DNA from 4 places in the Nostoc sp. DedQUE05 genome. Region 4 is predicted to be linked to each of the others. Evidence: predicted binding sites of a transcription regulator. Region 4 holds the regulator's gene; each other region holds the start of a gene.

Region 1 (3,167 bases), on a different contig from region 4:
AAATACTTATGAACAGACAATCTGATTTGCTATCGGAACTATGCGATTTTTTATATCCTCGTAGTCCATATTATGGGCAATTTAAACCAGAGTATCTAGTATTTAACGCTAATCTTCAAAATTTTTCTCAACGGGTAAACTACATTTGCAGCCTCCAAACTAGTGGTAAACTTTCACCACAAGAGGCTTACAAACAAATTCACATCCTCTGGAGACAGTTGAAAAGTGCTAAAAAAGAATTGGAAATTCGCTAGCTAAATAGAATGAAAATTGTATACGCCTGCGATCGCAGTCTTTGCAAGATGAGTGGAGTTGTCCACCAATTGAGTATTTTTAACAAAATGTAAAAAAGTTACATTGACTGGATTGATATGGAAATAAATTTTTACTCAGAAAAAAATTAAGGATGTAAAAACAACAACCATTTACACCCAAATTGCTAACAGACGCGATTAATCGCGTCTCTAGATTATGCTTCTTCTGAATTATCTCTTTTATGTCCTGGGGATGCTTCGTAAAGTGCATCGAGATGTTGACGCGCATCTTCAACGTTAATTGAACGCATTATCAAAAGTGGCTCTTTAATTAAATTCCCCGCGCTATCTAACAACTCTGGATGGGGTACAAACTGTTTTTTTGATGAATAATAACCAGAGTTACGTTGGTTATTCATTGGCGAGGAATTCGTTGGGTAAGTTCGCTCCCGATCGAAACTGAACATAATCAGGTTGCGGATTAAGTTGCCAACAGCTATAAATGCAAGGATTGTAAAAGCAAGAATGTAAAGCAGATGTAACATTGGATTTTCCTCCAGAACAGCAATTTTTAAAACTTTATTTTGTAACGCTTTGTTTCGCCGATACTGTACTCGCAGTTAAGACGAATATTCTACGCACTTTTCAGGCGCTTACATTTATATGGAGCTATTTGTCAACCGTTATTCCACTTACGGTAGCATAGGATACATTATTTTGCTAATCCAGATAATGTTAAGAAATTGTTAAGAGTTTTCTACTATCTTTTTAACGACTGATTTACCATCTTGCCTAGACGCTTCCTTAGTAATTTAAAAGACATCGCTAAGTTGTCTGCCGAAATTTAGCGCGCTTAGACTTCACGTCCTTGACGAAAGCGCATTGCGACATTCCAGCATTCTGTTACTAATTCATGCCAAGGCATTAACGTTGCCATATCAATTCCGACTTGTTTATCAGTTGCATTAAATAGCATTTTCGCCGTATTTAGTTCATCCTGCGCTTGCTTAACCCGCAAGAGCAAGTCAGATTGCTCTTGGTGACTCATAAATGAGAGTTCCTCAGTTTCGAGTAAATGGCGCGATCGCGTAAACCAATGCTGAAAATCTTCCAGCAGCGGATCTAAAACCGTTTTAAACAACTCAGGCCCTGGTAAATTTGAGTCTGACATAAATAAGAGGGATATTTCAAACTTGCTTACTAATATTAACGTTATTTACGTTTCTTAATACTTTTTAGATTTCTCTCATAATTACTTAATGTAAAATTTTGTAACAAAGGGCACAAAATTTATTATATAGTCTCGATCTCTGGTTTGTACAGTGCCTTTGGACAGGCATCTATAGGCATATATGACAGCGAGTTGCAATTCATAAGATAATTTAGCGATGTCTACGACGGGCTACGCCTACGCAGGCAATCCTGAATTTGAAACTCAGGTAACAAATCAAAAATTTATCTTTATTTTTGGATTGAAGAAGAATTCAGAAGTCAAAATTCAGGACTCAGAATCAAACCGCTACGCAAAGTCATTAGCTATTAGTCATTAATCATTAGTCATTAGTCATTAGTTATTCGTAACGGACAAATGACAACGGACAAATGACAAATGACTAATTAACCAAAGTCGTTATAGTTGAATAAGCCTACAGATTCAGATAAATCACCTTTTGTAATCACCTCGCCAACGGTTCAGCAGCCAATGTCGCCAAATTCATCAAATCAGTCACAACAGTTAGAACAAGTTGAAAAAATCTATTTACCGCGTACCAGCGAATCGGAGAACTTAAAAAAGATTCGCCACACTGCTTCCCATGTTATGGCAATGGCGGTACAAAAGCTGTTTCCCAAGGCGCAAGTTACAATCGGCCCTTGGATAGAAAACGGTTTTTACTACGACTTCGACAGTCCAGAACCATTTAGCGAAAACGATCTCAAAGCCATCAAGAAAGAGATGGCGAAGATTATCAATCGCAAATTGCCAGTAATTCGGGAAGAAGTCAGCCGCGAAGAAGCCGAACGCCGGATTCAAGGAATTAATGAACCTTACAAGCTAGAAATCCTGGGAGATATCAAAGAGGAGCCAATCACAATTTACCACCTGGGGAATGAATGGTGGGATTTGTGTGCGGGGCCTCATCTGGAAAATACTAGTGAATTAAACCCGAAAGCAATTGAACTAGAAAGCGTTGCTGGCGCTTATTGGCGTGGGGATGAAACTAAAGCCCAATTACAACGCATCTATGCCACCGCTTGGGAAAGTCCAGAACAACTCGCTGAATATAAGCGACGCAAAGAAGAAGCGCTACGGCGAGATCACCGGAAACTGGGTAAGGAACTGGGATTATTTATATTTTCCGATCTAGTAGGGCCGGGTTTACCTTTGTGGACACCCAAAGGCACTCTGTTACGGAGTACTTTAGAAGATTTCCTCAAGCAAGAACAGGTAAAACGGGGTTACTTATCTGTAGTAACACCCCACATTGCCAGAGTAGATTTATTTAAAACTTCTGGACATTGGCAGAAGTATAAAGAAGATATGTTCCCCTTGATGGCAGACGATCAGGAAGCTGCTGCACAGGAACAGGGCTTCGTGATGAAGCCGATGAATTGCCCCTTCCATATCCAAATATATAAGAGTGAGTTGCGCTCTTATCGGGAACTACCGATGCGACTGGCGGAATTTGGTACTGTTTACCGCTACGAACAATCAGGGGAATTGGGCGGTTTAACACGGGTGCGCGGTTTTACTGTGGATGATTCTCACCTGTTTGTCACTCCAGAACAGCTAGATAGCGAATTCCTTAGTGTAGTGGATTTGATTTTGTCGGTGTTCAATAAGCTGCAACTGAAGAACTTTAAAGCTAGACTCAGTTTCCGCGATCCTGCTAGCGATAAGTACATCGGTAATGA
Region 2 (3,167 bases), on a different contig from region 4:
CAATTAAATCGCGGGGATGTGTACCATTGATTGCAACGATCGCATCCCCAACTTCAAAACCAATCTCTGCGGCTATTGAGTCTGGAAGAACCTTGGTAATTCGAGCAGGATGAATGGTAGTCATGGGGAATGGGGCATTGGGCATTGGGCATTGGGCATTGGGCATTATAGCGTTTCTTAGTTGAGTTTAATACAGACTTAACCTCAGCCTCTTCCCTAGTCGCGTTGGGGAGTAAAATTTAAAGCCTCTCTCCTTTTAGGAGAGAGGAATGGAAGTGAGGTTAGATTGTATTACATACAACCGAGCGATCGCTCTAGTCATTTGCTTTGGACAAAGGACAAATGACAAATGACTAATGACTAATGACTAATGAATATTATCCTTTCCAACCTGCTGCGATCGCTAGTAAGATTGCACTACCGAATGCTAATCTATACCATACGAAGACCAAAGTGTTTTTGGTTGCTAAGTATTTGATCAAAAATGCAATTGATAGGTAGGAAAAAATAAAGGTTGAAATAATTCCTACAATTAACAGTGCAACAATGTTATCTGGCAACTGGTGAGCTTGAAACAACTTGAATATTTTCAAGCTTTTGTACAGCGTCGCAATGGTAAGAGTTGGAAACCCTAACAAAAATGAGAATTTTGCTGCTGTAGCACGTTCTAATCCTAAAAATAAGGCAGTTGTCAACGTCGAACCAGAACGAGAAACGCCCGGAATCAAGGCAAGTGTTTGTCCCAATCCAACCAAAATACCATCCTGAATCTGCAATGACTCAAAACCGCGCTTACGAGTGCCAATTTTTTCTGCTAGAGCTAGTAAAAGTGCCATAATAATTGACATGATGCCAATAATTAATGCACTTTCAGGTAAAATATCTTTCAAAAGGAAGCCGAAAATTAAAGCCGGCAGTGTTCCGACTACAATACCGACAAGAATCTTCCATTCTTCGCGTTGCCAGTCTTTGGCTTTTAGTGCTTCGATTCCACCTTTGACAATACTATAAATCAGCGACCAAAAATACCCCACAATTGCGATAACGCTGCCAAATTGAATTGCGTCAACAAAATCTTTAGAACCTAGTTCTTTCCAACCAAATACCTTGGTAAAAATTATAAGATGTGCAGTACTACTGATTGGCAAAAACTCTGTAATACCTTGAACAATACCTAAAATAAAAGCTTGAATAAACTCCATATACAATTAATACCTTTTTCGTGTGATAGAGATCGTGATGAACATTGTTTGGCTGAGTTTAGCTGATGATGTTGCTTTATATACTCTCTATTGCACCCAATCTTATAGAAAACTCAATTTGACCGATCGAAAACATCATCGAAGACGCTGACTATGTTCTTACACCCGCCTCAATAAGTCAACGCAATTTGAAAAATTCATCAAATTTTAATATTTAGCAGACTCATAGCAGCTGACTTTTCACCTCTGTGTAATCCCTTATTTATAAGGAACTACAAAGGAGTTCTGTATCAGTGGAACTTTAATGGATTCGTCTGGCGCAGAATGTTTTGTTTGGTTTGCACCAGCGCTTGTGGAAATTTTAGTATAATTACAATGCCCCAGGGGGGGATTTGAAAATGTGATATCTTAAGTAAAATAAAGTTTAGTAACAAATATTAAAAACTTTGATTAATAATACACTGTCTTCCTACAGCGTTTCTACCCCTTCTATTGATACTGAGTTGGATTTAGCTGATACTGCGCAAAACGGTATCAGACAATTGGAATCTACACTTTCCCTTTCTTCCTCTTTACCCTTATCTCCTTCTACCCGACAAACTTGGTTAGTGTTTGCAGCAGCGGTGTTTTTGGTAACAGTGCCAGTATTTATAGAAGCGCCAATAGTGCGATCGCTACCAAGTCTGAGTTTAGCAATGACAGGATTTTGGGTATGGCTCAGTTTTGCATTAATGTCACGTCCTGCAACTTACGTCTGGGGCGATTTGCTCTTGGGGTTTAGCTGGAGTTGGTTAGCAGGAGCGATTTACTGGGGTTGGTTACGTTGGGAACCTTTATGGCATCTGCCTGTGGAATTTATCGGTTTACCGTTTGCTTGCTGGTGTCTGGCAAAGAATTGGGGCAAGGTAGGTAACTGGTTTTATTTAGGTTCTTTACTCGGTACAGTTTTAACAGATGTATATTTTTATATAGTAGATTTGATGCCCTATTGGCGGCAAATTATGAGAGTAGATGCAGATGTAGTACCGCAAATCTTACAAAATGCTCTCATACAAGTACAAGCACCTTGGGGACAAACTTGGGCGATAATTCTCGCCGTAGTGCTATTAACAGTAGGAATTTCAGCTTTAGGTCGAAATCAAAGACACTGGTATGCCTTTGGCGGCGCAGTTTTAAGCACAATTTTGGTAGACAGCCTATTTTTGTTAGCTGCGATCGCAGCGTGAAGAAGGTAGGAGACACTATATAGGAATCCATTTTGATTCGGAGAAATTATTTGCGTAGGGAGCGAACAGGGAAGAAGGAATAAAAGTGTACTGAGTTTTTTTCAAAAATCAAATACGAGTCTTATTATATGTTGATGTTGCAATGAGCGTGTGGGCTTCTCTTACTGAAACTTTTCCCAGCCCAATCTACGGCACATCAAAAATGATGCTGTAGATGATTAATTAGTTAAGAAATATTACATAAAAATTGATCGGCATCAAGTCTTTTTTGGCAAGGTTTTCGATCTTAGAAATCGTGCAGTTTTGTGTCTGCTTGAAAGGTAGAATCAGCCACCCCGAAAAGATTTCGTCAAGCAGAGAATGCTGCTGGAATCGTCGATGTAACGCTATTGCAGCCATACAGGCACTCTTTCCACGATGAAAATTTATGGCAAAAGTATAGTCAAACCCAGTAACGGTAAATATTGTGGATATTAATACGCTGTATATTAGTTTCTGATGACTGCTGTGTTGACTAAGCTATCAGCTTTTGTCCTTTGTCCTTTGTCCTTCGTCCTTTGTCAGTTGTCAGTTGTCCTTTGTCCCTTGTCAGTTGTCCTTTACAAATGACCAATGACCAATGACCAATGACCAATGACCAATGACTAATGACTAATGACTAATAACTGTTGTTAGCTTAAAACTTTTATTGCTGTTTGATGGAAAGAGGTAGAAAAATCGTGAAAGGATTGGCGCGTTT
Region 3 (3,167 bases), on a different contig from region 4:
GGCTTTTGGAAACAAATAGTTGATATTGTCAGCAAAGGCAAATATAAACTTTTGCAAAAAGTAGCTTATGTTACAGAATTTTTGTTATATTAGTCTTGTAAGTAAAAAACCAAAAATTATATATTCACAAAATAGAGAGGACTATGGTTATGTCTATCGCAGATAAATCCCGTGCGTTAATGGTGCGCGAACATCAGCAAGTCAAGAATCGCCAACAATCTATGCTGATGCGGGCTGCACAAGAACTTGGTCTTCCTGAAGAAGCATCCCACTACTGGAACCCGATTCAAGGGAAGGTTGATGCTAACACTCGGATGATTTATGGGCCGAGTCATGCTTCCATGAGCTAAGTTTTAAGGTTGATTTTTTGAGTGAATATCTCAACCGACAACTCTAAAAAAAGCCACCCTTTACTCTAGGGTGGCAAAACTTACTTATTACTTTTTAGTTAGATACGACTCTTAATTAAGCATCGTAATAGAGGTAAAACTCGTAAGGATGAGGACGCAGCTGCAACTGTTTGACTTCGTTACCTAGTTTGTAGTCAATCCAATTTTCGATAAAGTCTTCCGTGAAGACGCCTGATTCGGTCAAAAAGGCGTGATCTTTTTCTAGTGCTTGCAGAGCCAACTCTAAAGAACCTGGAGTTGAAGGAACCTTTGCCAGTTCTTCTGGAGAGAGTTCATAGATATTCTTATCTAAGGGTTCACCAGGATGGATTTTGTTCTTGATGCCATCGAGACCAGCACAAAGCATTGCAGCAAATGCCAAATAGGGGTTAGAAGTAGCATCTGGACAACGGAATTCCAAACGTTTGGCTTTGGGGTTAGTACCAGATAAAGGAATACGGATAGAAGCAGAACGGTTCCCTTGGGAGTAAGCCAAGTTCACAGGAGCTTCATAACCAGGTACTAGGCGCTTGTATGAGTTGGTGCTAGGGTTGGTGATTGCCAACAGCGCTGGGGCGTGTTTGAGAAGACCACCAATGTAGTACAACCCCATATCGCTCAAACCAGCATACTTATCACCTGCAAACAGAGGTTGGCCGTCTTTCCAAATGGACTGGTGACAGTGCATTCCCGAACCGTTATCGCCAAAAATTGGTTTTGGCATAAAGGTAACGGTTTTGCCGTATTTCTTGGCAACGTTCTTGATGACATATTTGTAAATCATCAACCAGTCAGCCGCTTCGATCAACTTACCAAAACGGAAACCTAGTTCGCACTGACCACCAGTAGCAACTTCGTGGTGATGCTTTTCAATGGGTACACCTAATTGTGCCATCGTCAACAGCATCTCTGTACGGATATCTTGGAAAGAATCCGTCGGTGAAACTGGGAAGTAACCTTCTTTGAAGCGTGGTTTGTAACCCAAGTTGGGTTTGTTATCTGTACCAGCTTTACCGGAATTCCAAGCACCTTCTTCGGACTCTAAGAAGTAGTAGCCTTCGTTGGCGGTTTGGGCAAATCTAGCACTGTCAAAGATGAAAAACTCAGCTTCAGGGCCAAAAAAGGCTGTGTCACCAAGACCAGTAGAAACTAGGTAATCTACTGCTTTTTGGGCAATAACGCGTGGGCAACGGTTGTACCATTCACCCGTGCGGGGTTCTTTAATACTACAAATTATACTTAGCGTTGGCACTTCCATGAAGGGGTCGATCCAAGCAGTGTTGGGGTCGAGTACCATCGTCATGTCCGATTCGTTGATCGCTTTCCAACCCCGGATGCTGGAACCGTCAAACGGAACGCCATCAGTGAATGCAGTCTCATCGATTTGGTTTTGGTACAGTGTGAGGTGCTGCCAAGTCCCTACTGTATCGATGAATTTGAGATCGATCAGCTGAATTTGTTGGTCTCGGATCAATTCCAAGACTTCTTGTGGTGTTGTCATTGTTACTCCTTCTCTACCAATTTCCTAAAGTAAACCAAAATCTTACATTGCATCCTAACCCTACCGATCTCAATCAGGCGGTGACACACCAGAAATATCTTAAATACTAGACATTAGCTGATTTTGTAGCTTGTGCTACAGATATCTGGATTATCAGGTTATATTAACCTTTCGGCGATCATCTGTACAAAACTGGAAAGTTCATCATATAGGGTCAACTTTGACATAAAATCCTTATGTAGTGGATAGATTGTTTTTGTGCCGAATCTATTTTTAATAGCACAAAAATTTACTGGTGCATAAGTGCAGCCAAATAAATATCAAACCATAAATAGCAATGATTGGGAGAAGAAGGAATGCGCGATGCAGTAACAAGTTTAATTAAGAATTATGACTTAGCTGGTCGTTATTTTGACCGGAATGCGATCGATAGCCTAAAGTCTTACTTTGATAGTGGTACAGCAAGAGTACAAGCGGCGGCGGCAATCAATTCTAATGCGGCTGGACTTGTGAAGCAAGCTGGTTTACAGTTATTTGAAGAACTGCCAGAATTGATTCGCCCTGGTGGAAATGCTTATACAACTCGTCGTTATGCAGCTTGTCTGCGCGATATGGACTACTATCTGCGCTACGCCACTTATGCGCTGGTTGCTGGGAACACCAATGTGTTGGATGAACGAGTGCTGCAAGGGCTGCGGGAAACTTACAATTCTTTAGGAGTACCTATTGGGCCTACAGTTCGCGGTATCCAGATTCTCAAGGAGCTAATTAAGGAGCAAGTAGCAGCAGCAGGTGTGGTTAATAGTGCTTTTGTAGATGAACCATTCGATCACATTACACGTGAGTTGAGCGAGATAGATATTTAGATTTTAGGTGGGCAAGGTGTCTGCCCCGACATAAACTTAAATAGCGATCGCACTTTGGTTTAATGGAGCGATCGCTTTTTTGTGAACTCTAGACGTTGAGAAGGGCTTTATTCAAGATTTTGCCTGCAAAGGGCAAAATCATAACCAGCAATTCCCAAGCGGGTTTACGAAGGTATATTTTCCGAACGCTTTGGTCAGCTAATTCTTAATAGTATAAGAATAAACCTAATTGTCTTTGACGAGCAACTAGAAAGGATTATCAGATGGATAAGCTAGCTCGGTATCGTGAAATTATTCGTCAGTTGATATTTGACTATGCTAGTCACAAGCCTGCTAACGGTCAAATAGACACAGAAGCAGTCATTGACTCGGAGCGAAACGACTACGAAGTGTTACACATTGGCTGGGATG
Region 4 (3,167 bases):
TAACTCATAACTCCTAACTCCTAACTTTATCGCGTCACATTCCCATAATTTCATATCCTGCATCTACATATAGAATTTGTCCGGTAATCCCACTGGACAAATCACTACACAAGAAAGCCGCAGCGTTGCCTACTTCTAGCTGAGTGACGGTGCGTCGTAGGGGAGCTACTTCTTCTACATGATGAATCATATCCAAAATTCCACCCACTGCTGAAGATGCCAATGTACGGATGGGGCCTGCGGAGATGGCATTCACGCGAATATTTTGCGGCCCTAGTTCAGCAGCCAGGTAACGCACACTCATTTCTAAACCCGCTTTAGCAATTCCCATAACATTGTAGTTGGGGATTGCCCTAACACCACCTAAATATGTCAGGGTGACGATACTACCTCCCTCTGTCATCAAAGGTTTCGCTGCACCACTTAATTGCACTAGTGAGTAAGTACTAATTTCTAAGGCGGTGTTGAAGCCAGAACGAGAGGTTTGGCTAAAATCTCCACTTAAATCGTCTTTGCTGGCAAAAGCCAGACAATGGATGAGGATATCTAGCTTTCCCCACTGTTCGCGAATTGTCTCAAAGGTAGATTTAATTTGGTCTTCATCTTGGACATTACAGGGAAGAAATAAGCTGGGGTTAAGAGGTTCTACCAACTCCGCGACTTTTTTCTCCATCTTGCCGCGTTCATCCGGCAGGTAAGTAATACCCAGGTTTGCTCCAGCTTTGTGCAGTTGTTGGGCGATGCCCCAAGCGATCGAGCGGTTATTGGCAATACCTGTAACAAGGGCATTTTTTCCAGTCAGATTTAGCATATAAATTGTTAATGCGATCGATCATTAGGAGCATACTAGAATCTGAGGCACGTTTTGTCTTTGTTTTATACAGGCTTGACAAAAATGAATATTGCTAAGGGTGTTTGCTGTGACAAAAACCTTGATTTTTTATAAAGATATTCTCAAGATATCTTTATTTGTTCTTCAAAAAACCTTTTGAATATAGCTATTGGAAGTACTTATCAACAATTAGTAGCTGAAAGGATCAACAATTATGTATCATTATAAACAAAGAGTTATGAAGAGATTAGTTGGAGTATAGGAAAGTACAGAAAGGTTGACGGTGCTTTATTCATTTTTCGGGTGTATTCTTAGGTAATCAGTTTTTGTTTTTCCGGCATTGGGTAGGGGAAGGGAGATGATCGTGACACAAGATAAAGCCCTAGCAAATGTTTTTCGTCAGATGGCGACCGGGGCGTTTCCGCCAGTTGTGGAAACGTTTGAACGCAATAAAACGATCTTTTTTCCTGGCGATCCTGCCGAACGAGTTTATTTTCTTTTGAAAGGTGCTGTTAAACTTTCCAGGGTGTACGAGGCAGGAGAGGAAATAACGGTAGCGTTGCTGCGGGAAAATAGTGTTTTTGGTGTATTGTCATTGCTGACAGGAAATAAGTCGGATCGGTTTTACCATGCGGTTGCATTTACGCCTGCGGAATTACTGTCAGCACCAATTGAACAAGTGGAACAAGCACTCAAGGAAAATCCAGAATTATCAATGTTAATGCTGCGAGGTCTGTCTTCGCGCATTTTACAAACAGAGATGATGATTGAAACTCTTGCTCACCGAGATATGGGTTCTAGGTTGGTGAGTTTTTTGTTAATTCTTTGTCGGGATTTTGGCGTTCCTTGTGCAGATGGGATCACAATTGATTTGAAATTATCTCATCAAGCGATCGCAGAGGCAATTGGTTCAACTCGTGTTACCGTTACTAGGCTACTGGGAGATTTGCGTGAGAAAAAAATGATTTCTATCCACAAAAAGAAGATTACTGTGCATAAACCTGTTACCTTAAGTAGACAGTTCACATAAAAACAATTGGAGAAAGGGGAATCGGCGCGTGTTCTATTTTGAAAAATGACACTAATAGCTAGAGGTAAATCTAAAATTGAATAATTTCAGCTATTGCCAATTTCCACTTCTTTCCAGACAATGCTTAAAAGTAGTAGGCTGTATCAGGAAGGATTTCGGTAGCTAAAGATGACCACCGGATACATCCTCATCGCAGCAATTTTGATTCTGGGAGGCGTAATTGCCACCGTGGGCGATCGCATCGGCACACGAGTTGGCAAAGCCCGCCTCTCACTTTTTAAGCTTCGTCCAAAAAACACCGCCGTACTAGTAACAATTTTTACTGGTGGTTTGATTTCAGCATCCACTTTAGGGATTTTATTCGCTGCCGACGAAGGTTTGCGAAAAGGAGTCTTTGAGTTAGAAGATATTCAAACAGACCTCAGACAGAAGCGAGAACAGCTAAAAACCGCAGAAACGCAGAAAAGTCAGGTAGAAAGCGAGCTAAACCAAGCAAGAATTGCTCAAGCAAAGGCACAACAAGACTTGCAGGCAATTAATCAATCCTTGCAGGCGGCAAATGCTAAACAGAGGGAAACGCAAGCCCAGCTGAACCGTACCATTAGTCAACAAGCTCAAACTCAAACTCAACTCCAACGCACTCAAGGCCAGCTAGGACAAGTTGTAACTCAGTACCAAAAAGCCATAGCTGAGTTGCAAAGCGTTTCCAATCAGAGAAAACAGCTACAGGCGGCAGTTGAACTCTTGAAGACAGAACGTCAAAGACTATATGCAGAAGCGAAAACAGCCATTGACGAAGCCAAAACAGCAATTGAAAAACGCGATCGCGAACTTGCTAACCGTCAAGAAGCGATAGAAGCGCGCGATCAAAAAATTGCTCAACTGGATCAACTGATTCAAAAGCGTAACGTAGAAGTTGCAGCACGAGAGCAAGTGATTACCAAACGGGAATCGCGCCTCAAAGAATTGGAAGCACAACAGGAGGAACTAGAACAGGAAGTTGCCAGACTGGAAAAATATTATCAGTCCTACCGCGACCTGCGTTTGGGTAAGCTGGCCTTAGTTCGCGGTCAAGTTCTGTCCGCTGCTGTAATTCGTGTTACTCAACCTGCCGCTGCTCGTCAAGCAGTGGTACAACTTTTACAAGAAGCCAATCGCAACGCCAACCTCGAATTAAGCGAACCTGGTGCAAATTCGGCAAACTTAGAACTGCTGCGCGTGACCCAGGATAGGGTCGATCAATTAAGCAAGCAAATTGGCGATGGTAAAGAATACGTCGTGCGAATTTTTTCTGCTGGTAATTAC

Evidence for each region. Region 4 encodes NtcA, which controls nitrogen genes in cyanobacteria. Its sites were predicted from a motif close to TNTGTANNNNNNNNTACANA; they were not measured.
Region 1: a site for NtcA is predicted at 1,523-1,542, ahead of RMZ42_RS19430 (DUF2605 domain-containing protein). Genes of this name have one in related genera too.
Region 2: a site for NtcA is predicted at 1,627-1,646, ahead of RMZ42_RS02465 (DUF3120 domain-containing protein). Genes of this name have one in related genera too.
Region 3: a site for NtcA is predicted at 2,013-2,032, ahead of glnA (type I glutamate--ammonia ligase). Genes of this name have one in related genera too.

The regions. Positions count from the first base shown of each region.
Region 1 is NZ_JAVRCB010000026.1:881-4,047, reverse strand. It holds gene RMZ42_RS19440 (hypothetical protein) at 9-254, shown strand; gene RMZ42_RS19435 (DUF2973 domain-containing protein) at 470-799, opposite strand; gene RMZ42_RS19430 (DUF2605 domain-containing protein) at 1,108-1,425, opposite strand; gene RMZ42_RS19425 (hypothetical protein) at 1,643-1,804, shown strand; gene thrS (threonine--tRNA ligase) at 1,957-3,167, shown strand, end outside.
Region 2 is NZ_JAVRCB010000002.1:55,456-58,622, reverse strand. It holds gene RMZ42_RS02475 (TIGR03279 family radical SAM protein) at 1-124, opposite strand, end outside; gene RMZ42_RS02470 (undecaprenyl-diphosphate phosphatase) at 378-1,202, opposite strand; gene RMZ42_RS02465 (DUF3120 domain-containing protein) at 1,649-2,428, shown strand; gene psbU (photosystem II complex extrinsic protein PsbU) at 3,148-3,167, shown strand, end outside.
Region 3 is NZ_JAVRCB010000052.1:29,996-33,162, reverse strand. It holds gene RMZ42_RS29285 (hypothetical protein) at 150-350, shown strand; gene glnA (type I glutamate--ammonia ligase) at 466-1,890, opposite strand; gene apcB (allophycocyanin subunit beta) at 2,247-2,756, shown strand; gene RMZ42_RS34835 (hypothetical protein) at 2,907-3,032, shown strand; gene RMZ42_RS29270 (XisI protein) at 3,020-3,167, shown strand, end outside.
Region 4 is NZ_JAVRCB010000014.1:33,987-37,153, forward strand. It holds gene fabI (enoyl-ACP reductase FabI) at 35-811, opposite strand; gene ntcA (global nitrogen regulator NtcA) at 1,191-1,862, shown strand; gene RMZ42_RS12420 (DUF3084 domain-containing protein) at 2,031-3,167, shown strand, end outside.